2 regions of the Comamonas squillarum genome follow, and region 2 is predicted to be linked to the other one. Evidence: riboswitches for the same ligand, from Rfam matches in the RefSeq annotation. Region 2 holds a riboswitch; the other holds the start of a gene.
What was found. Region 2 has a riboswitch for manganese ahead of N4T19_RS17480 (TMEM165/GDT1 family protein). Riboswitches for the same ligand answer to the same signal wherever they lie in the genome.
Positions count from the first base shown of each region.

Region 1: another riboswitch for manganese. It lies ahead of mntP (manganese efflux pump MntP); the one in region 2 lies ahead of N4T19_RS17480 (TMEM165/GDT1 family protein).

Region 1 is NZ_CP104377.1:207,681-222,446, reverse strand. Features, by position in the region: gene N4T19_RS01005 (O-acetylhomoserine aminocarboxypropyltransferase/cysteine synthase family protein) at 114-1,397, shown strand; gene N4T19_RS01000 (OmpW/AlkL family protein) at 1,496-2,107, opposite strand; gene N4T19_RS00995 (DUF808 domain-containing protein) at 2,396-3,391, opposite strand; gene mntP (manganese efflux pump MntP) at 3,834-4,403, opposite strand; yybP-ykoY riboswitch at 4,423-4,586, opposite strand; gene N4T19_RS00985 (NCS1 family nucleobase:cation symporter-1) at 5,006-6,538, shown strand; gene N4T19_RS00980 (aspartate/glutamate racemase family protein) at 6,554-7,288, shown strand; gene N4T19_RS00975 (VWA domain-containing protein) at 7,370-8,491, opposite strand; gene N4T19_RS00970 (DUF5682 family protein) at 8,608-11,169, opposite strand; gene N4T19_RS00965 (ATP-binding protein) at 11,217-12,299, opposite strand; gene N4T19_RS00960 (DUF5691 domain-containing protein) at 12,343-14,064, opposite strand; gene N4T19_RS00955 (SWIM zinc finger family protein) at 14,061-14,766, opposite strand, start outside.
Region 2 is NZ_CP104377.1:3,804,842-3,819,607, forward strand. Features, by position in the region: gene N4T19_RS17430 (class I SAM-dependent methyltransferase) at 1-205, opposite strand, end outside; gene N4T19_RS17435 (Crp/Fnr family transcriptional regulator) at 399-875, shown strand; gene N4T19_RS17440 (hypothetical protein) at 1,122-1,925, shown strand; gene N4T19_RS17445 (adenine phosphoribosyltransferase) at 1,957-2,511, opposite strand; gene N4T19_RS17450 (KpsF/GutQ family sugar-phosphate isomerase) at 2,651-3,649, shown strand; gene N4T19_RS17455 (KdsC family phosphatase) at 3,649-4,221, shown strand; gene lptC (LPS export ABC transporter periplasmic protein LptC) at 4,218-4,817, shown strand; gene N4T19_RS17465 (SDR family oxidoreductase) at 4,825-5,646, shown strand; gene N4T19_RS17470 (RNA recognition motif domain-containing protein) at 5,735-6,355, opposite strand; gene N4T19_RS17475 (RNA recognition motif domain-containing protein) at 6,611-7,006, opposite strand; yybP-ykoY riboswitch at 7,238-7,351, shown strand; gene N4T19_RS17480 (TMEM165/GDT1 family protein) at 7,448-8,020, shown strand; gene putA (trifunctional transcriptional regulator/proline dehydrogenase/L-glutamate gamma-semialdehyde dehydrogenase) at 8,125-11,988, opposite strand; gene N4T19_RS17490 (Lrp/AsnC ligand binding domain-containing protein) at 12,093-12,584, shown strand; gene metX (homoserine O-succinyltransferase MetX) at 12,736-13,905, shown strand; gene metW (methionine biosynthesis protein MetW) at 13,902-14,489, shown strand; gene N4T19_RS17505 (M20 family metallopeptidase) at 14,637-14,766, shown strand, end outside.

The DNA.
Region 1 (14,766 bases), 1.5 Mb from region 2:
CTCGGGGCTCTGCGGCCTCATAAGCTCATACCCAAAAAATCGTTGGCCCGGCGCGCAAAACTGCTACAACAACCAACGATTCATTCCGCCAAGCACACAAGGATTCCAACACCATGCGCATCGAGACATTGGCCGTTCACGCAGGCTATTCGCCCGACCCCACTACCAAGGCTGCGGCCGTGCCCATCTACCAAACGGTGGCCTACGCCTTTGACAGCGCGCAGCACGGCGCCGACCTGTTTGACCTGAAGGTGCCCGGCAATATCTACACCCGCATCATGAACCCGACCACCGATGTGCTGGAAAAGCGCGTGACCGCGCTCGAAGGCGGCATTGCCGCGCTGGCGCTGGCCTCGGGCATGGCAGCGATCACCGCAGCTATCCAAACGCTGGCCGAAGCGGGCGACAACATCGTCTCGGCCAGCACCTTGTATGGCGGCACCTACAACCTGTTTGCCCATACCTTTCCGCAGCAGGGCATTGAGGTGCGCTTTGCCGATCCACGCGACCCGGCCAGCTTTGGCGCCTTGATCGACAACAAGACCAAGGCCGTGTTCATCGAGTCCATCGGCAACCCCTTGGGCAATGTGACCGATATCCGCGCGCTCGCCGATGTGGCCCACCGCCATGGTGTGCCGCTGATCGTGGACAACACCGTGCCCTCGCCCTATCTGCTGCGCCCCATCGAGCATGGCGCCGACATCGTCGTCCATTCGCTCACCAAGTACCTGGGCGGCCATGGCACCAGCGTGGGCGGCGCCATCGTCGATAGCGGCAAGTTCCCCTGGGCCGAGCACAAGGCGCGCTTCAAGCGCCTCAATGAACCCGATGTGAGCTACCACGGCGTGGTCTACACCGAAGCGCTGGGCCCTGCGGCCTACATCGGCCGCGCGCGCGTCGTGCCGCTGCGCAATATGGGCGCAGCCATTTCGCCGCAGAACGCCTTCCAGATCCTGCAAGGCATCGAGACCCTGGCGCTGCGCATGGACCGCATCTGCGAGAACACGCAAAAGATTGCCGAGACGCTGCAAAAGCACCCCAAGGTGGCCTGGGTGCGCTATGCGGGCCTACCGGACCACCCGGACCATGCCACCTTGCAAAAGCAGTCGGGCGGCCGCGCCTCGGGCATTCTGTCCTTCAGCCTCAATGCCGCAGACGGCGAAGGGCGCGCCGCCGGTGCCCGCTTTCTGGATGCGCTGCAGCTGTTCACCCGCCTGGTCAATATTGGCGATGCCAAATCGCTGGCGACGCACCCGGCTTCGACCACGCACCGCCAGTTGGACAGCGCAGAGCTGGAGAAAGCCGGCGTGAGCGAAGGCATGGTGCGCCTGTCGGTCGGCATCGAGCATGTCGATGACCTGCTGGCCGATCTGGAGCAGGCGCTGGCCAAGGTCTGAGGGGCCGTCGCACGCAAAAAAAGAGCCGCTTTCAACAAGCGGCTCAAACACAGTGCTCTGTGGCTCCTGGATCACCAGGAGCGGGCATGAGGACCTGTTTAGAAGCGGTAGCCCACACCTACACCCAGCAACCAAGGATCCACCTTAAAAGTGCCCACCTTGGTGCCGGCCGAGCGCACATCGGTCTTGATGTAGACCTTCTTCACGTCGACGTTGATCGACCAGTGCTTGTCCAGCATGTAGTCAAAGCCGATCTGCAGCGCCGGGCCAAAGCTGTTCTTCTTGATCGATGGATCGAGCGCGGCCTCAACAGCCGGTGCAAAGTTCACGTTCGAGAAGCGCGTGTAGTTCACACCAGCGCCTAGGTAGGGCTTGAAGGCGCCCATATTGGTGAAGTGGTACTGCGCGAGCAGGCTGGGCGGCAGGTGCTTGAGCGTGCCGATCTTGGCGCCGTCCGAGCGCAGGTCATGCTTTTGCGGGTAGGTCAGCACCAGCTCTGCCGCGATATTGGGCGTGAAGAAGTAGCTCACATCCACTTCGGGAATCGTCTTGTCATTGATCGACAGGCCCAGGCCGGTGGAGTCCTTGTTGGCGCTGTCCAGATGCACGGCGCGCACACGCACTTGCCAGGGGCTTTGCGCCTCTTGCGCCATCGCCGCGCCCGACGCCATTGCATATACAGCTGCCGCTGCCAACATCATTTTTTTCATCGTCATTGCCCTCGCTGCGATCTTGCTCGCATGGATTGAAAAGTAGCTGAACCCAGGCCGCATCTGCATGTCCCCACCCGCGCCAAGCGCCGTATCTGAAGGCGGCAGAGCTGTTTCTGCTGTCCATGTCTGCATCTTCTGCTTAAGCGGGCTGCGCGGCCCTGACCCAGATCAACGAGACAAAACAAGCGATGAAAAAAGGCGGCCCGCTGTTGCGATGCCGCCTTCTGCCTCTTGCTGCGCCGCGCCCGAGGGACGCGGCCAGCAGCCATGCGCTGCTGCTTGCGATCAGTGCCCGCGCAGCTTGTGCCAGGCCTCCACCGCCAGCACCACCAGGCCACCAATGGCTGCGCCAACAGCCACATGCACCAGCGTTGGGGCCAGCAGTGCCACCACGCCACCCATCGGGGCTACGGTGCTCTCCAACCAATGCTCGATCGGGCCCATGCCATGCACCAGCAGGCTGCCACCCACCATGAACATCGCAGCCGTTCCGACAATCGACAGGCCACGCATCAGCCAGGGCGTAAACGCAATCAGGCCCCGGCCCAGGGCCTGGGCTGCGGCACTGGTCTTGCGCATCAGCCACATGCCAACATCGTCCATGCGCACAATGCCGGCGACCAGACCATAGACAAACACGGTGATCGCCAGCGCCACAGCGACCAACACCGCAAACTGCTCGGCAATCGGCTTGCTGGCAACAGTGCCCAGCGCAATCGCCATGATCTCGGCCGACAAGATGAAGTCGGTGCGCACCGCGCCGGCCACCTTGGCCTTTTCATAGGCCACCGGGTCCATGTTCTTCTCGTTGGCCGCTTTGACCGATGAAGGGGCTACGCCCATTTGAGCGGCCTGCGCCGACTCCTTGACGGCATCGTGGGTGTGCTGGGGCTTGTGGAACAGGCTCAGCACCTTCTCCACCCCTTCAAAACACAGAAAAGCGCCACCAATCATCAGCAGCGGTGTGATCAGCCAGGGCGCAAAGGCGCTGATCAACAGCGCGGCCGGCACCAGGATGGCCTTGTTCTTCAGCGAGCCCTTGGCCACGGCCCAGACCACCGGCAACTCCCGGTTGGCCTTGACCCCAGTCACCTGCTCGGCGTTCAGCGCCAGGTCGTCGCCCAGCACCCCCGCGGTCTTCTGCACCGCCACCTTGGTCTGCGTGGCCACATCGTCCAGGATGGCCGTGCTCTTGCCCGCAGCCGTCTTGGTCATCAGCGCCACATCGTCAAGCAAGGTCGCAATATCATCGAGCAACATCAACAAACCAGCACCAGCCATTACGCACTCCCAATCCAAATTCGGTGGCAAATCATAGCGATTTCGCGGTGCAATGCCGTGTCAGACCCTATAAAACGGTGATTTCTACGTTTTGTTGGAGCTTGTTCACAAAACTTTATGCAGGCCTTGTCAACAACTTCAGCGCGCGGCCCGTTGTACACCCATCTACACCAGAAAGGTGAAAGGACTGAAATGACTGAAGTGTTTGCTATTTGGCCTGAAGACGAACGTGACCGTAAGCGTGCTCCTGCCCGCTTCTGATACCAGCGCAGCCTGCAAGCGGTTGAGCCAGAACTAAAAACCCGGCACCCGCAGCAATTGCAAGCCCACTGATCTTTCTCACTTAAGCCCCGCTCTGCGGGGCTTTGTTTTGCCTGTAGCAACGCTCCTACAGCGCAAAACGCAGCCAAGCCCTCTGCCACGCCAGCGGAGGGCTTTGATTTTATACGGCCACCATGTGCTCGTACAGAATCAGCGAGCCAATGGCAATCAGCACGACACCACCCACCGCTTCTGCCCAGCGGCCCGTGATATTGCCCAGAATGCGGCCGACCATCACGCCCAGGGTCACCATCGCAAAGGTGGCAAAACCAATGCTGAGCGCAACGACGGTGATGTTCACATCCAGAAAGGCCAGGCCCACGCCTACCGCCATCGCGTCAATACTGGTGGCAAAGCCCGTGGCGACCAGCAGCCAGAAGCCATGGCGCGCGGGCCGGCTCATCTCGGGCTCATCGGCACTTTGGAAGGCACCCAGCACCATGCGGCCGCCCAGCACCAAGAGCAGCACAAAGGCAATCCAGTGGTCCCAGGCCTTCACATAATCGGCCGCGGCATAGCCCAGCGCCCAGCCCACCAGCGGCGTGATGGCTTCGATGACACCAAAGATCAGGCCGGTGCGCAGCGCCTCGGACCAACGGGGTTTGACAAGGGCAGAGCCTTTGCCAATCGCGGCAGCAAAGGCATCGGTGGACATGGCAAGCGCCAACAGGGAAATGGAAGCAGCGTTCATCGGAGGTTCTTCTAGGACAGTCGGGCATGAGCACAACGGCACGCCACCACTGCCCGACCGAGGTCGTGCTGGCATGCCGATGGTCTCGCCAACCGAAGAACGGATGTCTGCGCCACAGCATGCGAAATGCCGAGTATGTTGACGCAGACGCTTCCAGCGCGGAAGCAGGCTACTCCCCAAGGGAAGCCGCAGTCTAAACGCTGCGCAGCGCTTAGGAGCACATGGCCCCAACCGCGCCAAGTTCTTTAGGAATGGATCGTATTTCCGTCTTGCTGTTGCGGCCTGGACCCAGCAAAACGCCAACCGCTACAAGCCGAAACATGAGCAAGCTCATGTATTGCAGCTCTCCCTTGGCACCCTCTGACAGAGGCAGCCAAGGCGTCTCCCAAGTAACAGCGTGGCACTTCACCCAGGGTTGCCCCTAGTTCATTTTCAGGTGTTTTGTATACACTTAATGTATGCATATGTGCACACAACGCATAGCCATTGAGGCCTGTCTTGTGCTGCACATGCCATGCATGGACCCGCGCACATGACGAGACAAACCCGGCCGCCAGGCCGCTAATAAGGCGCAGCTGGATGCGCCCGATCCAAGGATGTCAATGACCGATCTTGCAGCAGACCAGAACGCAGGCTTTGCCTTCAACCCCGCACAGCAGCGCCCCGCAGCGGCCGGTGCATTGCCCGCCGGCGTATGCCCATCGCTCTACAACAAAGACCTCGCGCCCACCAAGAAAGACAGCCGCTCCTGGGGTGCCTACAGCCTGTTCACGCTCTGGGCCAATGATGTGCACAGCCTGGGCAACTACGCCTTTGCCATCGGCCTGTTTGCGCTGGGCCTGGGTGGCTGGCAGATTCTGACGGCGCTGATGATGGGCGCTGCCTTGCTGTTTGTGCTGCTGACCTTGTCGGGCTTCATGGGCCCCAAGACGGGTGTGCCTTTTCCGGTGATGAGCCGCATCAGCTTTGGCACCCGGGGCGCGCAGATCCCGGCCTTGATCCGGGGCGGTGTCGCGATTGCCTGGTTCGGCATCCAGACCTACCTGGCCTCCAAGGTGCTCGATGTACTGTTGATCACCCTCTTCCCCAGCCTGCAGGTGCTGCTGGCGCACCAGGTGCTGGGCCTGCCGGTGCTCGGCTGGATCAGCTTTAGCCTGCTGTGGGTGGTGCAGACGATGATTGCCTGCTGGGGCATGGAGAGCATCCGCAAGTACGAGGCCTTTGCCGGCCCGGTGATTCTGGTGACCTTTATCGCGCTGGCCGGCTGGGTGCTGTACAGCTCGGGCGGCAAGATCCAGTGGACGGCGCCCAAGCCCAGCACCGGTGCGGCGATGTGGGTGCAGATCATGGGCGCAGCCTCGCTGTGGGTCGCCATCTATGGCACCTTTGTGCTCAATTTCTGTGACTTCACCCGGGGCGCCACCTCACGCAGCGCCGTGGTCAAGGGTAACTTCTGGGGCATCCCCATCAACATGCTGATCTTCGGCCTGATCGTCGTCGTGCTGACCGGCGGCCAGTTGGCGATTGACGGCACGCTGATCCTGAGCCCCACCGACATCGTCGAGAAGATCCCCAACAAGCCCTTGCTGGTGCTCGCCAGCCTGTCGCTGCTGATCCTGACCATCGCCGTCAACCTGATGGCCAACTTTGTCGCACCCGCTCTGGCCCTGGCCAACCTGCTGCCGCGCCAGCTCAACTTCCGCCGCGCGGCCCTCGTCAGCGCCATCCTCGGCTTTGTGATCCTGCCCTGGAACCTCTACGACTCACCGCTGGTGATCCTGTATTTCCTGGGCGGTCTGGGCTCGTTCCTCGGCCCACTGTTTGGCATCGTGATGGCCGACTACTGGCTGATCCGCAAGCAGCGCGTGCATGTGCCGGCGCTCTACAGCGATGACCGCAACGGCCCTTACCATTACGAAAACGGCGTCAACCGCCGCGCCATCCAGGCCCTGGTGCCCTCGGCGCTGATTGCGCTGCTGTTCGCCTTTTTGCCGGCGCTCGAGTCGGTGTCGCATTTCTCCTGGTTTATTGCGGCCGGGCTCGGCGGCCTGTTTTACTGGCTGCTGACCCCCAAGGGCCAGCACTATGAAGACCAGGACGGCGAGGCCATTGCCGTGAACCATGCCCAACATTGAGACGGAGTTTTTTGCATGCGCATTCTGATCGTGAACGTCAACACCACCGAGAGCATGACCGAGGCCATCGGCGCCCAGGCGCGCCGGGCGGCCGCACCGGGCACCGAGATCGTCGCCCTCACCCCGCGCTTTGGCGCAGAATCGGTGGAAGGCAATTTTGAGAGCTACCTCTGCGCCGTTGGCGTGATGGATGCGGTGATGCGCTATGACCAGCCCTTTGATGCCGTCATCCAGGCCGGCTACGGCGAGCATGGCCGCGAAGGCCTGCAAGAGCTGCTGGAAGTGCCCGTCGTCGACATCACCGAGGCGGCGGCATCGACTGCCATGTTCCTGGGCCACAAATACGCCGTGGTCACTACGCTGGACCGCGCTGTGCCCTTGATCGAAGACCGGCTCAAGCTGGCCGGGCTGGATGCGCGCTGCGCCTCGGTGCGCGCCAGCGGCATGGCCGTGCTGGAGCTCGAGAGCCAGCCCGAGCGCGCGGTCGACGCTATCGTGCAGCAGGCGGCCAAGGCCGTTGAAGAAGACCATGCCGAGGTCATCTGCCTGGGCTGCGGCGGCATGGCCGAGCTCGAAGACAAGGTGCGCAGCCGCACCGGCGTGCCCGTGGTCGATGGCGTGGCTGCCGCGGTGACGATCGCCGAATCGCTGGTGCGCCTGGGCCTCAAGACCTCCAAGGTGCGCACCTATGCGCCGCCGCGCGCCAAGCGGATTACCGGCTTTCCGCTGCCCGATTCGCTGGGCCGCTAACCGGACTTCTACCCCACTCTGCTTACTCCAACCGCCCTGCACCGCAGGGCTTTTTTCTGGCTGGATGGCTGCCTGGCAGCCTCATTGGCTGGTCTTGAAGCCCTGGGTTGCCGCCCAGGCCGCGACGTCATCGCGGCGGATCGCAGCGGCCATCAGCTGCGGGAAAGCATCCGGGGTGCAGGCAAAGGACGGCACCCCCAAGGCGGCCAGCTTGGCGGCCAGCGCCGCATCGTAGGCGGGCGCGCCCTCGTCGCTCAGCGCCAGCAAGGTGATGAACTGCACGCCCGACTCCACCAGCTCATTGGCGCGGCGCAGCAGGCCGGATTCCACGCCCCCCTCGTACAGGTCCGAGATCAGCACCAGGATGGTGTTGCGCGGCTCGCTGATCAGGCTTTGGCAGTAGCCCACCGCACCATTGATATCGGTGCCGCCGCCCAGCTGCACGCCAAACAGCACATCGACCGGGTCGTCGAGCTTGTCGGTCAGGTCCACCACGGCCGTGTCAAACACCACCAGCTTGGTGGCGACGGCAGGCAGGCTGGCCATCACCGCACCAAAGATGCTGGAGTAGACGACCGAGTTGGCCATGGAGCCGCTTTGGTCGATGCACAGAATCACCTCGCGCTGCGGGCGGCGCGCCTTGCGGCCGTAGCCGATCAAGGTCTCGGGAACGATGGTTTGGTACTCGGGCTGCCAGTGGCGCAGGTTGGCGCGTATCGTGCGGTTCCAGTCGATCTCGGCATGGCGCGGGCGGCGGTTGCGCTGGCTGCGGTCCAGCGCGCCGGCCACGGCACTGCGCATCGGCTCTTCGAGCTTTTTCATCAGCTCGTCCACCACCTTGCGCACCACCAGGCGCGCGGTGGCCTTGGTGTTTTGCGGGATGACCGAGCCGAGCGAAATCAGGTTGGCCACCAGGTGCACATCGGGCTGCACGTTCTCCAGCATCTCGGGCTGCAGCAGCAACTCGCGCAGCTGCAGGCGCTCCATCGCGTCGCGCTGCATCACCTGCACCACCTGGCTGGGGAAGTACTTGCGGATATCACCGAGCCAGCGCGACACCGAGGGCGACGAATTGCCCCGGCCGCCCTTGCGCGAACCGAGCTGGCTGTCGCCTTCGTAGAGCGCGGCCAGCGCCTGGTCCATCTCCTGCAGGCGTCCTCCCACGGTACCGCAGCTGGCATCGGCCGGGCTGCCCAGCACCATGCGCCAGCGCTGCAAGCGGGTGGTGGGCTGCAGCGCCTCTGCCTCATCAGGCGGCAGGGTTTGTGCATCGTCTTGCGCCAGGCCTGGCGCGGGATGGGCGGCATGGGTCATCGTCATCACTCCAGGGCTTGGTTAGCAGGCGTGGCGGCAGGCGGAATCTGCGCCAGCAACTCGGGCGGCAGCTCCAGCCCCAGCAGGGTGTTGAGCAGCGGCAGCGCCAGCACAGCGCGCGCCTCGTCCCAGGGGGCATCCTCATCGCCCGCCGCCAAGGCGGCAGCAGGCACGGCAGCACCAGCCACCGGCGCGCGCCGGGCCTTGTCGCCCAGGCTCTGGCGCTCATGCTTGCTGAAGTTGGCAAAACTGCGCCGCACCAGCGGCAAGATCTGCGCAAACTGCACCTCACCTAACCCCGCTAGCCAGGCATCGACGGCACCCCAGATGGCCTCGTCGTGCAGCAGCACCAGCGCCTGCTGGTTCAAAAAGCCATCCAGCCAGGCGGCGACATCCAGCGGCGCCGCGCCCAAGGACAGGTTGCGGTTGAACTGCAGCACCACCTCGGCGCTGTCCAGCAGATGCTCATCGAGCAGCAGCCGGCAGGCCATGCCGCGCAGCAAGGCGGCAGCGGCGTCGCCCATCGCCAGGCTGCGCAGCGCAGCGCGCCAGGCGTCGACTGCGGCCTGGGCTTGCGCATCATTGCCACGCAGGCGCAGCGCCTCGTGCGCGGCCAGCACCTTGCCCTTCATCGCAGCGGCCGCGTCTTCGTCCATCGCCATGCAGGCCACCGGCAAGCCAATGGCGGCGCGCAGCACCAGCGAATCGATGACCGTGGCCAGCAAGGCGGTATCGGTTTGGCGCACGCTGCCGTAGCGGTACACATTGGCCAGCGGCGGCAGCGCCTGCAGCAGCTGGGCTACATCGCCGGTGGTGGCCGCGCGCTCGGCCAGGGTGGCGATCAGCGATTCGACCAGTTGCGGCAGATTGGCCAGCAGCGCGTCGTCAATCGCCTGCGCAATCTCGGGCAAGGGCGTATCGGGCGGGAGGCTGGCGCGCAGGCGCGCGGTGGCGGCCTGCGCCACGGTGGCGCCATGCACGCTGGCCTCGATGATGCGCACGGCCAGCTCCGGCTCCCACTGCATCTGCCAGCTCTCGCGGAAGGTGCCACGGTTGCGCTGCGCATCGGCCGCGCGCGTGCCCCAGCCAATGCCCAACAAGCGCAGGCGGTGCAGAAAATGGCTGCGCGCCAGGTCGGTCTCCTTGCGCAGGTCCAGCGCCAGCAGTTTGCTCGCCGCCTCGGGCTTCATGCGCAGCGATTTCTGCTGCTGCTCAATATCGCGCTGCAGCGGCACCTGCGGCACATCGGCGGGCACCGTGCCCAGCACATGGCCGACGGTGAGCTCGTCGTCGATCAGGTTCAGCGGTGCGGTCTCGCCCATGCAGACCACCGTGACGATGGCCTCGTTGATCTCCTGCAGCCCCGGTATCGGCTGGCCGCGCATGGCAGCCAGCCCTTCGGCCAAACGGGTGGCCTCGATGATGTGGGCGCTGGAGCAGTCCAGGTCCTTGTCGCGCAGCAGCCGCGCCACGCGGGTCAGCCAGCCTGCGGTGCGCAAGGTGGCGGCATCGCGGGCGCTGCGTGCAGGTACGGCCAGGCCTTCTGCTGCATGCTGTGACAAGGCCGCATCGGCCCGGTAGCACTGCCAGAGATGCGCGTACCAGCCCGGCGAGGTGACGCCTGCGCCATAGCCGCTGCGGCTGGCCAGGTTGCGGTAGGTCCAGGGCGCCCAGGTCGCCAGCACCTTGGCCTTGGGCAAGCCCTTGAGCACGGCGCTGTCGGCCTTGGTGGTGGTGCTTTGCTGCAGCGCCGGCACATGCCAGGCGCCGCAGACCACCGCAATGCGCTGGTAGCCGGCCTTGACTGCCTCACGGATGCACTGGCGCATATGCGCCTCCCGCTGGGCCTCGCGCAGCACATAGTGGGGGCCGCGCCAGGCCTCGCCGTCGTCGCCCAGTTCGCTGCGCACTGCCGTCATGGCCTCGTTGATGCTGCTGAACAGCGCTTCGCTGTCACCCCGCTCTTCCACCAAGCGGTTCCACCAGCTCTCGCCATCCTCAAAGCCGGCCGCATGGGCGAGCCAGTCGAGCGGGTCGCGCATCGGTGGCTGCTTGCTCTCAATCGGTTCGCCGACGTCGCTGTCCATATCCACCACCGGGGCTGTGTCGGCGCTGGTCTCGGCGGCATCGGCTGGCGCCTCGTCCGCTGCCTCCAGCGCATCGTCCTCGCCCTCTTCCCCGTCCACATCCTGCGCGGGCTCCGGCTTTTTCAACGCCTGGCGCTGCGCCCAGTCCTGGGCCATCGCATGGGTTTGGGGCAGGTCGATAAAGCGCGTGGCCACGCCCTGCTCGCTCGCCCATTGCAGCGCCTGCCATTCGGGCGAGAACTCGGCAAAGGGGTAGAACGCGGCCTGGCTGGGCTCGTCTTGCATGTACACCAGCATGGCGACAGGCGGGCGCAGCTCGGCACTGCGCAGCATCGGCAGCAGGGCCTCGCCTTCGGGCGGGCCTTCCACCAGCAGGCAGTCGGGCTGCAGTTGCGCCAGCGCTTGCACCAGGCTGCGCGCACAGCCCGGGCCGTGGTGGCGAATGCCAAAGAAATGGACGTTGTCAGCAGAAGTGGCCATGGGCTCGGTCAGCGTTGTCGGGGCAGAAGAAAAACGGCGCCAGCGGCTTAGATTTGCTCGCGGCAGGCGCGGTACAGGTCTTTCCACTCTGCGCGCTCCTTCACCACCGTCTCCAGGTATTCCTTCCAGACCACGCTGTCCTGCACCGGGTCCTTGATGACGGCGCCCAAGAGGCCCGAGGCGACATCATGCGCACGCAGCACGCCATCGCCAAAATGGCCGGCCAGCGCCATGCCGCTGTTGATCACCGAGATCGCTTCAGCGGTCGACAAGGTGGAGCTGGGCGACTTGATGCGCACAGTTTTGCCGTCTTCGGTCTGGCCATTGCGCAGCTCGCGGAAGATCTGCACCACGCGGCGCACTTCTTCGAGCGCCGGTGCCTCGGCAGGCAGCTGCAGCGCGCGGCTTTGCTCGCCCACGCGCTTGGTGACGATCTTCACCTCCTCATCCTGCGAGGCAGGCACGGGCAGCACGACGGTGTTGAAGCGGCGCTTCAAGGCGCTGGAGAGCTCGTTGACGCCCTTGTCGCGGTTGTTGGCCGTGGCGATCACCGAGAAGCCGGCGACGGCCTGGAACTCGGTCGAGAGCTCGGGCACCGGCAAGGTCTTTTCGGACAGCACGGTGATCAAGGTGTCCTGCACATCGGCGGGGATGCGGGTCAGCTCTTCGATGCGGGCGATCTTGCCCAGCTTCATCGCATGCACCAGCGGGCTGGGGACCAGCGCCTTTTCCGAGGGGCCATGGGCCAGCAGCTGGGCATAGTTCCAGCCGTAGCGCAGTTGCTCTTCGCTGGTGCCGGCCGTGCCCTGGATCAGCATGGTCGAGTCGCCACTCACGGCCGCTGCCAGGTGCTCGGACACCCAGGACTTGGCCGTACCAGGCACGCCGTACAGCAGCAGTGCGCGGTCGGTGGCCAGGGTCGATACCGCGATCTCCATCAGGCGTGGGCTGCCGATGTACTTGGCGCTCACTTCAAAACCATTGCTCAGCGTGCCGCCCATCAGGTACTGCAGCACGGCCCAGGGCGAGAGCTTCCAGTTGGGCGGGCGCGGGCGGTCATCGGCCTTTTGCAGGGCATCCAGTTCTTCGGCAAATTGCTGCTCGGCATGCTGGCGTAGTACTTGGCTCATGGTGTGCTTCCGGTAGAGATCAAAAGGTTCGTGGTGGGCGCCATCAGGCGGGCTGGGCCGCTTGCAGCGCCAGGCGCAGATCGACAATGCGGTTGAGTTGGGCGAGCACCTGCTCGTCGTCCCAGGGACGCAGGCGCGAGCGCTCCAGGCGCGCTTGCTGCTCCTGCTTGAGTCTGGCGATGTCGGCCTCGGTACTGCCTTCGGGCACCACCAACGCAGCGGCGTCGTCGGGCGCCGTGGGCTCGGCAGGCGCTAGCGCCCGTGGCGCGCGCCACAGCTGCGCAAAGCGCTCCAGGTCGCCCACCTGCAGGCGGCGTGCGCAGGCCAGCACGGCATGGTCGGCCTGCCAGCTGTGCCAGTTGCCTGCAGGCTGGCGCGCTTGCAAGGTGCTGAGCAAGGCCTCGAGCAACCAGCGCGACATTGCAGGCGAGAGCAACTCTGCGCGCCCCATGCCTTCGTCGATGCGGTGGATGGCCTCGATAAAGGCACTCTTGCCCAGCTTGGCCTGCAACTGCGCCAGCCACTGGGTTTCGCGCTCTTCGGCGCTGAGCTCAGCCATCAGCAGCGGCAGCACATCGCTGCTGCGCGAATCGCTCTCCATGCTCTGGATCAGCGGCAGCCAGCGCACATCGCGCTGCGCACGCAAAGCCGCAATCCAGCCCTGGCGCAGCGCGCCCTTCCAGTCGCTGCGCCGGCTCCATTCCCAGAGCTGCTCGGGCGTCTTGCCCAGATGCTGCTGCCAGAAATCGAGGGGCGTGAGCTCCACCAGCTGCTGCAGCCACCAGGCGCGATGGCCCTTGATATAGGCAGGCGGCTGCAAGGTGACGCCGTCGCGCTCCCAGTCCTTGTGGCCTTCTTGGGGCGGCTCAATCTGCCACTCGCCGTTGGCATCCTGGCTCAGCATGGCCTGGAGCGCCGCGCCCATGCGCTGGCTGTGCGGGCTTTGCGGCAGGCGTGCGAGCAGGCTGGCGGCTGATTCGCGCACCTCCTTGCTGCGGTCGCCCAGCAGCTTTTCCAGCAAGGCCTCGTCGTGGGCCGACAGGCCGCGCGCCAGGCTCTGCACCATCGGTGCACGCTCGCGGGCGCTCAGCTCCTTGAGGCTGGCCTCCAGCCGCGCGCGGGCGCCTGCCGGATCGGTGGCGCGCTGCTGCTGCAGCAAGGCCACACGCTGCTCGAGCGAGCCTTCCTGCCAGATCTGCTCGGCATCGGCCGTCTCCTGCACGCCATGCGCATAGGCCCACTGCGGGTTCTGGGCGGCCAGCCAGCGGCCGCGCTCGCCCAGCACCGGCGTGAGCCACTGGCGCAGCTCCACCGATTGGCGGCCCTGGTGCAGCGCATCCACCAGCAGCGCATAGGGCAGGCGCTGGCCGGCCTCGTCCAGGCTGGCCAAGGCCAGCGCCAGCAGCTCGGGCGCATTGCCCTGCAGCACTTCGCCGAGCAGCCGCAACAGTGGCTCGCCCTGCGGCGCCGGGCGCGATTCTTGGGCCGGTGGCGGCAAGGCTGCGGCGCCGGCCGCCGCAGCCAGCTGCGGCTGCGATGCACCGGGCTGCCAGCCCACGCGCTCCAGCACGGCAGCAACGGCGGTGGCGCGCAGCACTTGCTCGGCCTGGCTGCCCGCCGGCTGCATCAAGGCCGCCTGCAGGGCCTGCTGGCTGGCCGGCGCCGTGCGGTCGATGCCCTGGGTAAAGAGGGCTGGCAGCGCCAGCCGCTCGGCGCCCACCAGCGCCGATTGCTGCAACGCAGCCCAAAGATTTGCATGGCTCACAGCACGTCACCCCGGTTCTGCCAGATGTTGGTCCATGGCGCCTGGCCATCGCCGGCCTGCCAGGCACTGAGCAGGCGCCAGCGCCCTTGCTGCTGGCCGCCCTCCCATTCGCCAAACAGCGCCATCGGCGCGCCGCCACCGAGCGCCTGCAATTGCCAGGCCTGGTCATCGGCTAAGGCCAGCGGCACCAGCGCGGCGGCCTCGGCACCTTGCGGCCAGACCGCATACCACTGGCCAGCGCTGGTCTGCAAACGCGCCTGGCCGCACCACAGCGGCTGCACCGGCTGCAAGGGGTTGGCGGCCATGCGCCGGCTCAGCTGCGCCAAGGCATCGCGCCATGCTGCCTCGCCCAAAGGCGCGCCGGCGCCAGGCGCCAGCAACTCGATATCAGCACCCGCAATCGCGCGCAGCGGCGCCTGACCGGGGTAGAAATGCAGGCTGCCCCGGTAGCTTTGCGCCGGCACCCAGGCGGTCTCAAAACCCCGGCCGCCTTGCGCATAATCGAGCAGCCAGGCAATGCGCCCGCTGTGCAGGCCTTGCAGCCATACGCGGCGCTCCAGCAAGCGGCCTTCGCGCTCAATCTGGCGCAGGCCTACCACCAGCCAGTCATCAGCCACCACCTGGCCCCGCGCCTGCACCTCGGCCTTGTCCAGGGCCCAGCCCAGCGCGGCCATCACATCGGCACGGGTCTCGGCGCCGAGC
Region 2 (14,766 bases):
GCTGCCAGCGCTGCTGCAGCGCATCGCCCACGCTTTGCAGCGCCTCGTCGGCCAGCGGTGCAAAGCTGGTCAGCACCACCGCCGGTGGGTACAGGTCCAGCGACAGGTGTTCGCAACCGGGAAACAGGCCGCCTCGCCCGTGGAAGAGGCGTTGGGCCTGCTGGCTCGCGGGCATGGTGGCGATGGCCTCTAGTAATGCATGCATGGAATCTGAAAAACGTCTAGGAGAGAAGGTGGGAGGCGGCGTGCTTGGTCAGGAATTGTGGACTGGACGATACTTCTTACAAATTTTTGCCCAGCCGCCCAGCCATTGTGCAGCCACTCGGTTAGATTTATTGGATTAGGAATTTCGATAAATCACTGGTGGGCCCACCGCCAGGATTGCGGAGGAGGATTTCATGTTCAGTAGCGCCAATGACATCAAGCCCCTGGTGGCGGCCATCAACAACTGCCAGGACGAGGAAAGCATGATCAACCCGCTGACGGCTGCGCAGTGGGAGATTCTCGCGCCGTACCTGACGCAGACCCAGCTGGCCGCATCGCAGGTGCTGTTTCAGCAAGGCACGCAGGAGCGCACCTTGTTTTTCGTCGAAAGCGGCAGCCTCAGCGTGCATTTCGAGGACGAAAAGCAGCGCATTCGCCTGGCGATCGTCGGCGCGGGCTCCATTGTCGGCGAAGGCGCGTTCTTCTCGCACCAACCGCGCAATGCCACCGTGCAGGCCGTGGCTGGCTGCCGCCTCTGGGGGCTGTCTAGCATCCGCTTTACCGAGCTGTGCAACCGCCAGCCCACGGTGGCCGTCGCGCTGGCGATGGCGGCCGGATCGGTGCTGGCCAAGCGCCTGGGCAACCGCAAACGCCGCGTAGCCGCAACATAAAAGCTTGGCATTGGTCAAATCGCACGCGCTTTTCTGACAAGTGTATGCAATACTCCTTCCTACAATTACAAACGCCTGTTGCGCGATGAAACGGGTGACCATGTGAGCGTCGCGGACACCGCCCAGCACACCGCAGGTATACGGTGGGCACCAAGTCTGGCCGACAAGGCTTGATGCTGACGGCGGAGCAACCACGTTGCAAGGCTTGTGTCTGGGGCACAAATTCTGATCAGGGTAGGGAGTGGCATGTCTATATTTGCCAAATGGTTCAGTCGACCAGAAAAAAAATCGGCCTTTGCGCCCCTGGGGCCGCAAACCATGTTTGCCGAGCCAATGGGTATGGGCCAGCACGATATGCTGGCCGCCCAGAGCCCCTTGGTGGCCGCCAGGCCCATGGCTGCGACACCGCAGCACGACAGCGCCGCGCCGCGTCCCGGTGAGCGTTCGGCCCGCCGGGAGATGGTGTATTCGGCCGTGCGCGAATCGATGGTGCGCTCGGGCATTCTGTCGGCAGGTTACAAATTCAAGGTGCTGGCGCTGGACAAGCGCGCCACGCAGTTCATCGTGATGGTGGATCTGGCCCAGCAGTACTGCGCCTCGCCCGACAAGCTCACCCAGATCGAGGCCTTGATCGCCTACTCGGCCAAAACCCGTTTCGAGATTGTGATCACCTCGGTTTACTGGCGTCTCAATGCCCAGCTGGGTGTCGCCAGCACCAAGGCCCCCAGTGCGGTCACCGCGCCCCAGCCGGCCGTGGTGCCGGTGCCGCTGGGCATGGACCCGGTCGATGAAGCGGAGATTGCCGCCTTCAAGAAAGCCTTGCTCGAGGCGGCGCTGAACCCGGTGCCGGCGCTCGACGGCGCATCGCCCGCAAGCCGCGTTGCCACCAGCGCAGCGCCCCGGCCCGCGCCGATTGTTCCGCCCGCGCGCAGCGCCGCGCACAATGCCCAGATCGCTCGGGAGGCCGCGCAACGCGGCGGTGCGCCTGCGCCCACGGCAGACACCAGCTTTGGCGGCCTGAGCAATACCCAGTACGGCGACCTGCACTGAGCGCCTGCACCGCAGCGGCGGTGACTGGGGCTCAGTGCCCTGCGAAATCCACCAGCGTGAACAGCGGCAGACCCGCATCGGTCAGCCGCTTGGAGCCGCCGAGCTCCGGCAGGTCGACAATCGCAGCGCCCTCCATCACCTGGGCGCCCAGCTTCTCCAGCAGCTTCTTGCCGGCCATCATCGTGCCGCCAGTGGCAATCAGGTCATCGACCAGCAGCACCTTGTCGCCGGGCTTGACCGCATCGGCATGCAACTCGACCGTGGCACTGCCGTATTCGAGCTCATAGGTTTCCTCCACCGTGGTGAAGGGCAGCTTGCCCTTTTTGCGGATGGGCACAAAGCCCACCTTGAGCTGGTAGGCGATGACGGCACCGAGGATAAAGCCGCGCGCATCGAGCCCGGCCACCACATCGGGGCGCATGTCGCGCGACATGTAGCGGTGCACAAAGGCATCGATCAGCACATGGAAGACCTGCGGGTTCTGCAGCAGCGGGGTGATGTCCCGGAACTGCACGCCCGGCGCTGGCCAATCGGGAACGGTGCGGATGTGGTGACGCAAAAAGGCGTTGACGTCGGGAGCGTGCATGGTGGGCGGGCAGAAAAGGGGAGGAGCCGCCATGGTAGTCCAACTGCGGCAGCTGCAACCGGCACCCGCCGCAGGTTAAGCATGTTTGGCAATGACCCGCACCGGCCGGGGCGCGGGCGCTCCGATAAAATCAGCCTCCATGAGCACCCTACAGCCCAAGCGCCCCGTGGAAGCGGCGCAGATTCTGCGCCTGGCGGCGTCTACCTTTGCGATCGAGGCCGAGGCCATTGCGGCACTGACGCAGCGCCTGGACGACAACTTTGTCCAGGTCGTGCAGCGCATGCTGGACATTCCCGGGCGTGTGGTGGTCACTGGCATGGGCAAGAGCGGCCATGTGGGGCGCAAGATTGCGGCCACCCTGGCATCGACCGGCACGCCGGCATTCTTTGTGCACCCGGGCGAGGCCAGCCATGGCGATCTGGGCATGGTCACGGGCCAGGATCTGGTGCTGGCCATCTCCAACAGCGGCGAGAGTGGCGAGATTTCCGTGCTGCTGCCGGTGCTCAAGCGCCTGGGCGTGCCCGTGGTGGCGATGACGGGCAACCTGCAGTCCTCGATGGCGCGCCATGCCGACTGGGTGCTCAACACCCAGGTCGACAAGGAGGCCTGCCCGCTGAACCTGGCCCCCACGGCCAGCACCACCGCGCAAATGGCGATGGGCGATGCGCTGGCCGTGGCGCTGCTGGATGCGCGCGGCTTCAAGGCCGAGGATTTTGCCCGCTCCCACCCCGGTGGCGCGCTGGGCCGCCGCCTGCTCACCCATGTGTCTGATGTAATGCGCAGCGGCGATGCGCTGCCCACGGTGCTGCCCAGCGCCAGCTTCAGCGACCTGATGCGTGAGATGAGTGCCAAGGGCATGGGCGCGGCTGCCATCGTCGATGCGCATGGCCTGCTGCAGGGCGTGTTTACCGATGGCGATCTGCGCCGCCGTATTGAGGCTGGTGCCGACTTGCGCGGCCTGACCGCTGCCGAGGTGATGCATGCCACGCCGCGCCAGATCTCGGCCGACGCATTGGCGGCCGACGCCGCTGCGTTGATGGAGGCCCACCGCATCACCAGCGTGCTGGTGACCGATGCGGACCAGCGCCTGGTGGGCATCGTGCATGTGGGTGATCTGATGCGGGCCAAGGTGATCTGATGGCCAGCACATTAACCTTGCCCGCCATCACCCCCGCCCAGCAGTGGCCCGCTGAGCTGCTGCTGCGCGCCCAGGGTATCAAGATTGTGTTCTTCGATGTGGATGGCGTGCTCACCGACGGGGGCCTGTACATCAGCGAGCAGGGCGAGACGCTCAAGCGTTTCCACACGCTCGACGGCCATGGTCTCAAGATGCTGCGCGAGGCCGGCATTGTGCCGGCCGTCATCACCGGGCGCGATTCGGCACCGCTGCGCCACCGCCTGGCGGCGCTGGGCATCGAGCAGGTTCGCTACGGCACCGAGGACAAGCTGCCTGCCGCCCAGGCCATGCTCGAGGCGCTGGGCCTGGACTGGCACCAGGCCGCAGCCATTGGCGATGACTGGCCGGATCTGCCGGTGCTGCGCCGCTGCCAGCTGGCCTGCGCGCCCGCCAATGCCCACCCTGAAGTGCTGGGCGTGGCACACTGGGTAACCACCCGCCACGGCGGCGCAGGTGCTGCGCGCGAGCTGTGCGACGCGGTGCTGGCCGCCTGCGGTGCCTATGTCAACCTGCTCGATCGGTACGGACAATGAAATCTCGCCTGCGACGCCTCATGGACCTGTCGTCCATCTACCTGCCGGTGATCCTGATGGGCCTGCTGGCGCTGGGCACCTGGTGGCTGGTGCGCAATGCCCCCAAGCCCCAGAGCGTGCGCGAACAAGCGGTGGCCGGCCACGAAGTGGATTACTACATGAACGACTTTTCGGTGCGCAGCTTTGACGGCACCGGCGTGCTGACCAGCGAGATCCAGGGCAACAAGATGCGCCACTACATGGACACCGACACGCTGGAGATCGACACGGCCACGATGCGTTCCATCCGCCAGGATGGCTCGACGACAGTGGCCACCGCCAACCGCGCCTTGTCCAATGCCGATGGCTCCGAAGTGCAGCTGTTTGGCAATGCCAAGGTGGTGCGCAGCAGCAACAAGCCGGGCGCGCCGCAGATGGAGTTCCGGGGCGAGTTTCTGCACGCCTTTGTCAACGAAGAGCGGGTGAGCTCGAACAAGCCCGTCGAGATCATCCGGGGCCAGGACCGGTTCACGGCCGACTCGATGGTCTTCAACAACATCACCCAGGTCGCAGAGCTCAAGGGCCGGGTCAAGGGCGTGCTGCAACCCGCACGCTGAGCGCCGCATGTCCACCCCCCTGAGCGATGCACCGCTGGTGCTGATCACCGGCGCCTCCAGCGGCATCGGCCAGGCGCTGGCCTGGCGCTACTACCAGGCCGGCTACCGCCTCGCGCTGGTGGCCCGCCGTACCGCGCTGATTGCGGACTGGGCCCAGGCGCAGGCGATGGATGCCAGCCGCTACGCGGTCTATGGCGCCGACGTGGCTGACCAGGACCAGACCATTGCTGCCTGCACGCAATGCCTGCAGCAGCAGGGCCTGCCCGATGTGGTGGTGGCCAATGCCGGGGTGAGCTACGGCATCGACACGGCCGAGCGCGAGGACCTGGAGGTCATGGCCCAGACCTATGCGACCAATGTGATCGGCATGGCCGCGACCTTCCATGCCTTTGTGCGCCCCATGCAGGCGCGCGGCAGCGGCAAGCTGGTGGGCATTGCCAGCGTGGCCGGCATACGCGGCCTGCCCGGCCACGGCGCCTACTGCGCCAGCAAGGCCGCCGTCATCAGCTACTGCGAGAGCCTGCGGGTGGAGCTTAAGCGTAGCGGCGTGCAGGTGGTCACCATCTGCCCGGGCTTTGTGGCCACGCCGCTCACCCGCCACAACCGCTACGGCATGCCCTTCTTGATGCAGCCAGAGGCCTTTGCCGACAAGGCCTTTGCAGTGATTGCCAAGGCGCGCAGCTATGCCGTGATCCCCTGGCAGATGGGCTGGGTGGCGCGGCTGTTGCGCTGCCTGCCCAATGCCCTCTATGACCGCGCGCTGGCCAACCGCCCGCGCAAGCACCGCCACCGCGAGCGGGTGCAAGAGGCGCCACCGGGTCAAGACTGAAAGCAGGTCCTAAGCCAGGCATGAAAAAAGCCCCTGGCGGGGCTTTGTCGTTGCGGTGCGGCACAGCGCTGGGCGGTGCCTGCAGGCATCAATAATCGTCGTTGTTGTCGTAGCCTTGGTTGCCGCCGCGGTTGCGCGAACCATTGCCGTAGGGGCTGCGGAAGCCGCCATCGCGCTCACCGCCACGATCGCCACCACCAAAGCCGCGGTCATTGCCGCCACGGCCGCCATCGCGACCACCGCGGTCGCCATAGCCACCGCCGCCGCCACCACCGTAGCCGCCACGGTCTCCGCCGCCGCCGTATCCACCACCACCACCGCCGCCGTAGCCGCCGCCACCACCGCCGCCGTAGCCACCACCACCGCCGCCGCCAAAGCCGCCACGGTTACCGCCTCCGCCGCCAAAGCCACCACCACGGGGGCCGCCAAAACCACCACCGCCGCTGCGGGGAGGACGGGGCTCCATGGGACGTGCTTCGTTCACGACCAGATTGCGACCGCCCAGGGGCTGACCGTTCAGACCGTTGACCGCAGCTTGGGCTTCTTCATCGCTGCCCATTTCTACAAAACCAAAACCTTTGGAGCGACCGGTGTCGCGTTCCATCATCACCTTGGCGCTGGTTACGCTGCCAAACTGACCAAAGGCCTGTTCCAGATCGTTGTCGCGAACCTGGTATGGCAAATTACCGACGTAAAGCTTGTTGCCCATTTGAGGGACTCCTGATAACTCTTAAATAATGCGATCGCGCCCTGTAGAACACCGGTCATCTATCGCAGTAGCCCAATGGAGGAATGCTCCATCCTTTATTTTCTGGCATAAAAACCGGGAATGGGATAGTTGTGCCCCTCTGTTGTGGCGCAGAAGCTGCAACCAGATGCAAAAAAGGCCTCAAAGAGGCCTTTTTTCCGGGAAAACCCGTCATCTCACTGTCAAAACCTCTAAGAGGTTTTGGATGTGATGTGCTTAGTAGCTGCCGCCACCGTAGCCACCACGGCCACCGCCGCCGAAGCCACCGCGATCGCCGCCGCCGAAGCCGCCGCGGTCACCACCGCCGAAACCACGGCCACCACCACCACCGCCGCCGAAGCCGCCGCTGCGTGGAGGACGGGCTTCCATTGGACGTGCTTCGTTCACGACCAGGTTACGACCGCCAAAGCCTTGGCCGTTCACGCCTTCGATAGCAGCTTGTGCTTCAGCGTCCGAACCCATTTCCACAAAGCCGAAGCCCTTGGAACGGCCGGTGTCACGTTCCATCATGACCTTGGCGCTGGAGACGGTACCGAATTGGCTGAAAGTGCTTTCCAGATCGCTGTCACGGAAAGAGTAAGGCAGGTTGCCCACGTAAAGTTTGTTGCCCATTTGAGGACTCCGAAAAAAGTAAAAAAAGCGATGGAGCCTGATGCAATCAACAAACCTGTGACAACTTCCAAGACGGATCACCGCGCGCTCTAGTGTACCCGGGGGCACATTGAGCTTCACCATTATGGGTGAATCGCCTTACGCTGTGTTGACAGTTGCTGCAACCAGCCCTTGGTATTTTCCCTGGAGGGCGTGGGTGTTGCGGCGCAACATCGCTTTTGGGCGTATGATGCGCCAGTCTTTGGGGAGTAGCCTGCTGGGCGCGCAATGCGCCGCAGAGTGTGCGTCAACAAACTTGGGCCTTCGCGGCCTATGGCGTACACGGCATCTGGTGATGAGGATGCTGGGCGAGACCATTGACCACGTTGCGATCCCATGCCGGAGTCGCGATGCGGTCAATGCTGTCTTGCGATATCCGGCTGCAATAACGATCCCCACTCCATGGAAGCCTTTCTCCTCTCGACCGCCGTCGTCGCCCTTGCCGAAATGGGCGACAAGACGCAGTTGCTGTCCCTCGTCCTCGCTGCCAAATACCGCAAACCCTGGCCCATTGCGCTGGGCATCTTCGTCTCGACCCTGGTCAACCATGCGCTGGCCGGTGCCGTTGGCGCCTGGATCACCACGATGCTGGGCCCCGATGTGCTGCGCTGGATTCTGGGCGTGTCCTTTATCCTGATGGCCGGCTGGATGCTGATCCCCGACAAGATCGACGAGGACGAAGCGGGCAAGAGCAGCGGCCGCTGGGGTGTGTTCGGCACCACCGTGCTGCTGTTCTTCCTGGCCGAGATGGGCGACAAGACCCAGCTGGCCACCGTGGGCCTGGCCGCCAAGTACCCCGCTTCTTATTACTGGGTGGTCGCAGGCACCACGATCGGCATGATGCTGGCCAATGCGCCGGTGGTCTGGTTTGGCGACAAGATCACCAAGAGGCTGCCGATCCGCTGGATCCACCGCGTCTGCGCGGTGATCTTCCTGGTGCTGGGTGTGGCCGCGCTGTTCACGACGATGGACTGATAGCGCTGGCTGCGCTAGCAACACTAGCAACGCACCAACTCAAAGGGCTGGGATCTTGCGATCTCCAGCCCTTTTTCCATGGGGCGCCCCCCCAAGCCTCAGCGTTAGTCCAAGGTCATCAGGCTGGCATTGCCGCCAGCCGCAGCCGTGTTGATGCTGATGGCATGCTCGGCCAGCAGGCGGAACAGCGGCACGCTGCCGTCGGCAGCCTGGGCGGTGATCGGCACGATGGCGCCGGCGCGGCCCGCCAAGGTGCTGGCCGTGGGCAGCCAGCCGCTGGCGGCATCAACGATCAGCGCATCAAAGGCTTCGGACTGCACAAAGGCCTGCTCGCTGTGCGCAGACAGCTGCACCGAGGCACGCACCGAGGCGGGCAATTGGGCCAGCAGGCTGGCTTGGCTGCTGCCTGCGGGCCACACGGCGGTGGAGCCCGCGGCGAGCACGGCGGCGAGCTGGGCCAGCAGCAGGCTGCTGGTGCTGGCCACGCAGGCCACGCGCTCGCGGCCACTCAGCACATACAGATTGCGCTCACCGGTAGGGCCGGGCAGCTCGGCCGCAAAGCCGTTGCCGGTATGGGCGGCATAGCGCTGGCACAGCGCTGCCAGATCGCCCTGGCCTTGCTGGCTGGCCCAGCTTTGCAGCGCCTCCAGCCCAGCGGCGGGGGCGGCATCGGCCTGTTCCAGGCCATGGGCATTACCGCGCTGGCCGGTGCTGGCGGCCGGGGCCTCGCTACCGGCCATGCGCGGTAGGTGGGCGAGCGCATCCACGGTGGCCGTGGCCGGCATGCGGCTGAGCAGGCGCAGCATGTACAGCGGGCCGCCGGCCTTGGGGCCCGTGCCCGACAGGCCTTCGCCGCCAAAGGGCTGCACACCGACGACGGCGCCGACGATATTGCGGTTCACATAGATATTGCCGGCATGCGCAGCGTTGACCACCTGGGCAATGGTCTCGTCAATGCGGGTGTGCAGGCCCAGGGTGAGCGCATAGCCGGTGGCATTGATGTCGGCCAGCAGCTGGGGCAGGTTCTCGCGGCGGTAGCGCAGCACATGCAGCACCGGGCCGAAGACTTCGCGCTTGAGCTCGGAGAGCTGGCCGATGGCGATCACCGTGGGCGGCACAAAGGTGCCTTGCGCGCTGGCGCCACTGTTTTGCCAGACCTGGTGGCCAGCGGCCTGCATGCGGGCAATGTGCTGGTCGATGACGCCCTTGGCCTCGGCGTCGATGACGGGGCCGACATCGGTCTTGAGCTGGCAGGGGTTGCCCAGCTGGAGCTCCTGCATCGCGCCGCGCAGCATGTGCAGCAGGCGGTCGGCCGCTTCTTCCTGTACGCACAGCACGCGCAGCGCCGAGCAGCGCTGGCCGGCCGAGTCAAAGGCCGAGGACAGCACATCGACCACGACCTGCTCGGCCAGCGCGGACGAGTCCACGATCATCGCGTTCTGGCCGCCGGTCTCGGCCACCAGGGTGACGGGCTGGCCTTGGGCGTCGAGGCGCTGGGCCAGCGTCTTTTGCAGAATGCGCGCCACTTCGGTCGAGCCGGTGAACATGACGGCCTGCACGCGGTGGTCGCCCACCAGGCGGGAGCCCACGGTCTCGCCGGTGCCCGGCAGCAGCTGCAGCACATCGCGCGGCACGCCGGCCTGCCACAGCGCCTGCACGGCGGCAGCCGCGATCAGCGGGGTCTGCTCGGCCGGCTTGGCCAGCACGGTGTTGCCGGCAGCCAGCGCGGCGGCAATCTGGCCGCTGAAGATGGCCAGCGGGAAGTTCCAGGGGCTGATGCAAACCACCGGGCCCAGCGCCTGGTAATCCGCCTGGCCCCAGCTGCGCACCTGGGCGGCGTAAAAGCGCAGAAAGTCCACGGCCTCACGCACTTCGGCAATCGCGTTGGAGCAGGTCTTGCCGGCCTCGCGCACCAGCACGCCCATCAAGGTGGGCATATGTGCTTCGAGCAGATCACCAGCTTTGGCCAGGCAGTCAGCACGCTGGGCGGGCGCGGTGGCCTGCCAGCGGGCAGCGGCGGCCTGGGCGGCGGCCAGCGCAAATTCCACCTGCTCGGTCGACGCCTGCGTGACGCTGCCGACCTGGTCGCCGTGGTCAGCCGGGTTCAGCACCGGCTCGCTGGCCTGGGTGGATGCGGGCGCGCCATCGGCCAGCATCGGCTGGGCATGCCAGGCCATCTGGGCGCTGGCCTGCAGGTCGTTCTGCAGCGCGCGCAGGCGGTCGTCGTTGGACAGGTCGAGCCCTGCCGAATTGCTGCGGCTTGCGCCATACAGCGCGCGCGGCTGGGCAATGTGCGGGTTGGGCAGGCCCAGCTGGCCTTCGCTCTGCGCCCACTGCTGGGCGGTGGTCACGGGGTTTTCCACCAGCTTGGCCAGGGGGATGTCCTGGTCGGCGATGCGGTTCACAAAGCTGGTGTTGGCGCCGTTCTCCAGCAGGCGGCGCACCAGGTAGGCCAGCAGGGTTTCATGCGTGCCCACGGGTGCATAGATGCGGCAGGGGCGGCCCAGGTTCTCGCTGGCGTTGCGGCCCACGACCTGCTCGTACAGCGGCTCGCCCATGCCGTGCAGGCACTGGAACTCGTACTGCCCGGGCTGGTAGCGGGCCGGGTCGGCCAGGTGGTAGATGGTGGCCAAGGTGTGGGCGTTGTGCGTGGCGAACTGGGGGTAGACCGCATCGGGTGCGGCCAGCAGCTGGCGCGCGCAGGCTAGGTAGGACACATCGGTATAGGCCTTGCGGGTGTAGACCGGGTAGCCTTCCAGGCCGTCGATCTGGGCGCGCTTGATCTCGCTGTCCCAGTAGGCGCCCTTGACCAGGCGCACCATCAGCCGGTGCTGGCTGCGGCGGGCCAGGTCGATGATGAAGTCCAGCACATAGGGGCAGCGCTTTTGGTAGGCCTGCACGACAAAGCCGATGCCGGCAAAGCCGGCCAGCTCGGGCGCAAAGCAGAGCTTTTCCAGCAGGTCCAGCGACAGCTCCAGGCGGTCGGCTTCTTCGGCGTCGATATTGAGACCGATGTTGTAGCCCTTGGCCAGCACGGCCAGCTGCAGCACCACCGGGTAGAGCTCGGCCATCACGCGGTCGTACTGGGCGCGGCTGTAGCGCGGGTGCAGCGCCGACAGCTTGATCGAGATGCCCGGGCCTTCGTAGACGCCCCGGCCATGGCTGGCCTTGCCGATCGCATGGATGGCGTTTTCATAGTCGCGCAGGTAGCGCTTGGCGTCATCGCTGGTCATCGCCGCTTCGCCCAGCATGTCGTAGGAGTAGCGGAAGCCCTTGGCCTCCAGGCGCTCGGCGTTCTTCAGCGCCTCGCCAATCGTCTCGCCGGTGACGAACTGCTCGCCCATCATGCGCATGGCCATGTCCACGCCCTTGCGGATCAGCGGCTCGCCGCCCCGGCCAATGAGGCGGGTGAGCGACTGGCCCAGCGAGCCTTCGCTGTGCGTGGCGACCAGCTTGCCGGTCAGCACCAGGCCCCAGGCGGCGGCGTTGACGAACATCGACGGGCTCTTGCCCACATGGGCCTTCCACTGGCCGTGGGCGATCTTGTCGCGGATCAGCACATCGCGGGTGGCCGTGTCCGGGATGCGCAGCAGCGCCTCGGCCAGGCACATCAGCGCAATGCCTTCTTGCGACGACAGCGCAAACTCCTGCAGCAGGCCTTGCACCAGGCCGGAGCGGCCGCTGTCGGCCTTGCGCTCGCGCAGGCTGCGGGCCAGCTGCAGCGCCAACGCGTCGCCCGCCTGGGCGATGGCGGCGGGCGGCGTGGCCTGGGGCAGCAGCGCTTGCAGGGCCTCGGGCTCGGGCTTGCGGTAGGCGGCGGTGATGGCCGCGCGCAGCGCCGAGGCGGGCTGCAGTGCCGACACCAGCTCATTAAAAACAGGAGCGCTTGCGCCAGATGGGCTGCTGTCTGCGGCCGAAAGGGACGAGGTGGTGGTGGGCTGGTTGTCAACAACGGCATTGGCAGTCATGGCGGGCTCGGTTAGCAAGTAGATAGTGAATGCCGCCAGTGTGATCGTTTATGGTTTGAATTTCTCTCCATAATGTGGCCCATTCTTAGTGAAAAATTCAGCCCATGACCGCCATCATCGACCCACCGGAGGACCTGGACCGCATCGATCTGCGTATTCTGGCTGTGCTGCAGCGCGACGGCCGCATCTCCAACCTGAAGCTGGCCGAGGCGGTGTCGCTGTCGGCCACGGCGGTGCTGGCCCGCGTGCAGCGCCTGACCAAGGAAGGCTATATCACCGGCTACGAGGCGCGCTTGAACCCGCAAAAGCTGGGCGCGGCGATGCTGGTCTTCATCGAGGTGCTGCTCGACCGCACGACCCCCAATGTGTTTGACGAGTTCAAGGCGGCGGTGCAGGTGCGGCCCGAGATCATGGAGTGCCATATGGTGGCTGGCGGCTTTGACTACCTGGTCAAGATCCGCGTGGCCGACATGAACCACTACCGCCACTTTGCCGGCGAGGTTTTGTGGCAGCTGCCCGGCGTACGCGAGACCCGCACCTACGCGGTGATGGAAGAGGTCAAAAGCTCCAACCGGCTCTACCTGGGCGGCAGTTGATGCAGCCCATGCGCGGCCGATTTGCAGTACACTGAGATTTCACGGCGCCGATTTGCTTCAGCTTGCGGGCGCTTTATAAATCCAGCTAAAGACTCGGTAGGCGACTGCATTCCATCGACCCGGCCTCGTTTTTAGCGTTGCCGGGTTTTTTATGTCATTCGTTGCGACACCCCAATCAATGCATTTCCCGGAGGCGCTCCCGCTCCAAAGTGGCGCCTCCATCCGCGACTACCACCTGGCCTACGAGACCTACGGCCAGCTCAATGCCGACCGCTCCAACGCCATCCTGGTGTGCCATGCGCTCAACGCCTCGCACCATGTGGCCGGCTACTACGAGGGCCAGCCCAAGAGCGAGGGCTGGTGGGACAACATGATCGGCCCGGGCAAGCCGGTCGATACCAATCAGTTCTTTGTCATCGGCGTCAACAACCTGGGCTCCTGCTTTGGCTCCACTGGGCCCATGCACCGCAATCCGGATGCAGACAAGGACACGGACCAGGTCTATGGCGCCGATTTCCCGGTGGTGACGGTGGAGGACTGGGTCAATGCCCAGGCGCTGCTGCTCGACCGCCTGGGCATCACGCAACTGGCCGCCGTGCTGGGCGGCAGCCTGGGCGGCATGCAGGCACTGTCCTGGACCTTGCAGTACCCCGACCGCATGCGCCATGCGGTGGTGGTGGCCAGCGCGCCCTGTCTGTCGGCCGAGAACATTGCGTTCAACGAGGTGGCCCGCCGCGCCATCGTGACCGACCCGGACTTCCACGGCGGCCACTTCTACCGCCACGGCGTGATCCCCAAGCGCGGCCTGCGCATTGCCCGCATGATCGGCCACATCACCTACCTGAGTGACGATGTGATGAACCAGAAGTTCGGCCGCCAGCTGCGCGAAGGCATGGATCTCAAATACAGCACCCAGGATGTGGAGTTCCAGATCGAGAGCTATCTGCGCTACCAGGGCGACAAGTTCAGCGACTACTTCGACGCCAATACCTATTTGCTGATCACCCGTGCGCTCGACTACTTTGACCCGGCCAAGCCTTTTGGCGGCGACCTGACCCAGGCGCTGGCCGGCGCCAAGGCCCGCTTCATGCTGGTGAGCTTCAGCACCGATTGGCGCTTTTCGCCGGCGCGCAGCCGCGAGATCGTCAAGGCCTTGCTCGACAACCGCCGCACCGTCAGCTACGCCGAGATTGACGCGCCCCATGGGCATGACGCCTTTTTGCTGGATGACGCGCGCTACATGGGCGTGATGCGCTCCTATTTCGAGAACATGGCCCGCGAACTGAGCGCCGGCCAGCCCAGCGCCCAGGAGGCCGCATGACCGAAGCTTCTTCCACCTTTCAAGCCATTGCCAACCTGGTGCCGCTGGGCGCACGCGTGCTGGACCTGGGCTGCGGCGATGGCAGCTTGCTGGCCTACCTGCAGCGCGAGCGCCAGTGCAGCGGCTATGGCATCGAGTTTGACGACGCCAATGTGCTCGCCTGCGTGCGCCGGGGCGTGAACGTGCTGCAGCTGAACCTGGAAGACGGCCTGGCCATCTTCGAGGACAACAGCTTTGATATGGTGCTGCAGATTGACACCTTGCAGCATCTGCGCAATGTCGAGGTGATGCTGCGCGAGACCGCGCGCATCGGCAAGCAGGGCGTCGTCGCCTTTCCCAACTTTGCGCACTGGCCCAACCGCTTGTCCATCCTGAAAGGCCGCATGCCGGTGACCAAGCGCCTGCCTTACCAGTGGTACGACACGCCCAATATCCGCGTGGGCACCTTCAAGGATTTTGAGGTGCTGGCGCTCAAGAACAAGCTGCGTATTCTTGATAGCTTTGGCCTGCAAAATGGTGAGGTGCGGCGCTGGCTGCCCAATGCCCGCGCGGGCACGGCGGTGTTCCACTTCGAGCACGCCTGAGCCGCACTGCGGGCCTTGCCCGGCCGGGCCCTGCGCTGGATGACGGCAGCAGGGCTTTGCCCGAGGCGATAGCCGGGCGGCGCTGGCGCTGGTACGCTTATGCCTGCGGCTGCCCTTGTCGTGGCAGCACCTCCAGGAGATTCACCCATGAACGCCCGCCTAGACGCCGCCCATCTGCAAGCCAATGCGGCCTTGAGCCACATCAGCCAGCAGTGGGACCGCGATATCCTTCGCCAGCTGACCGACTACATCGCCATCCCCGCCAAGTCGCCGGGCT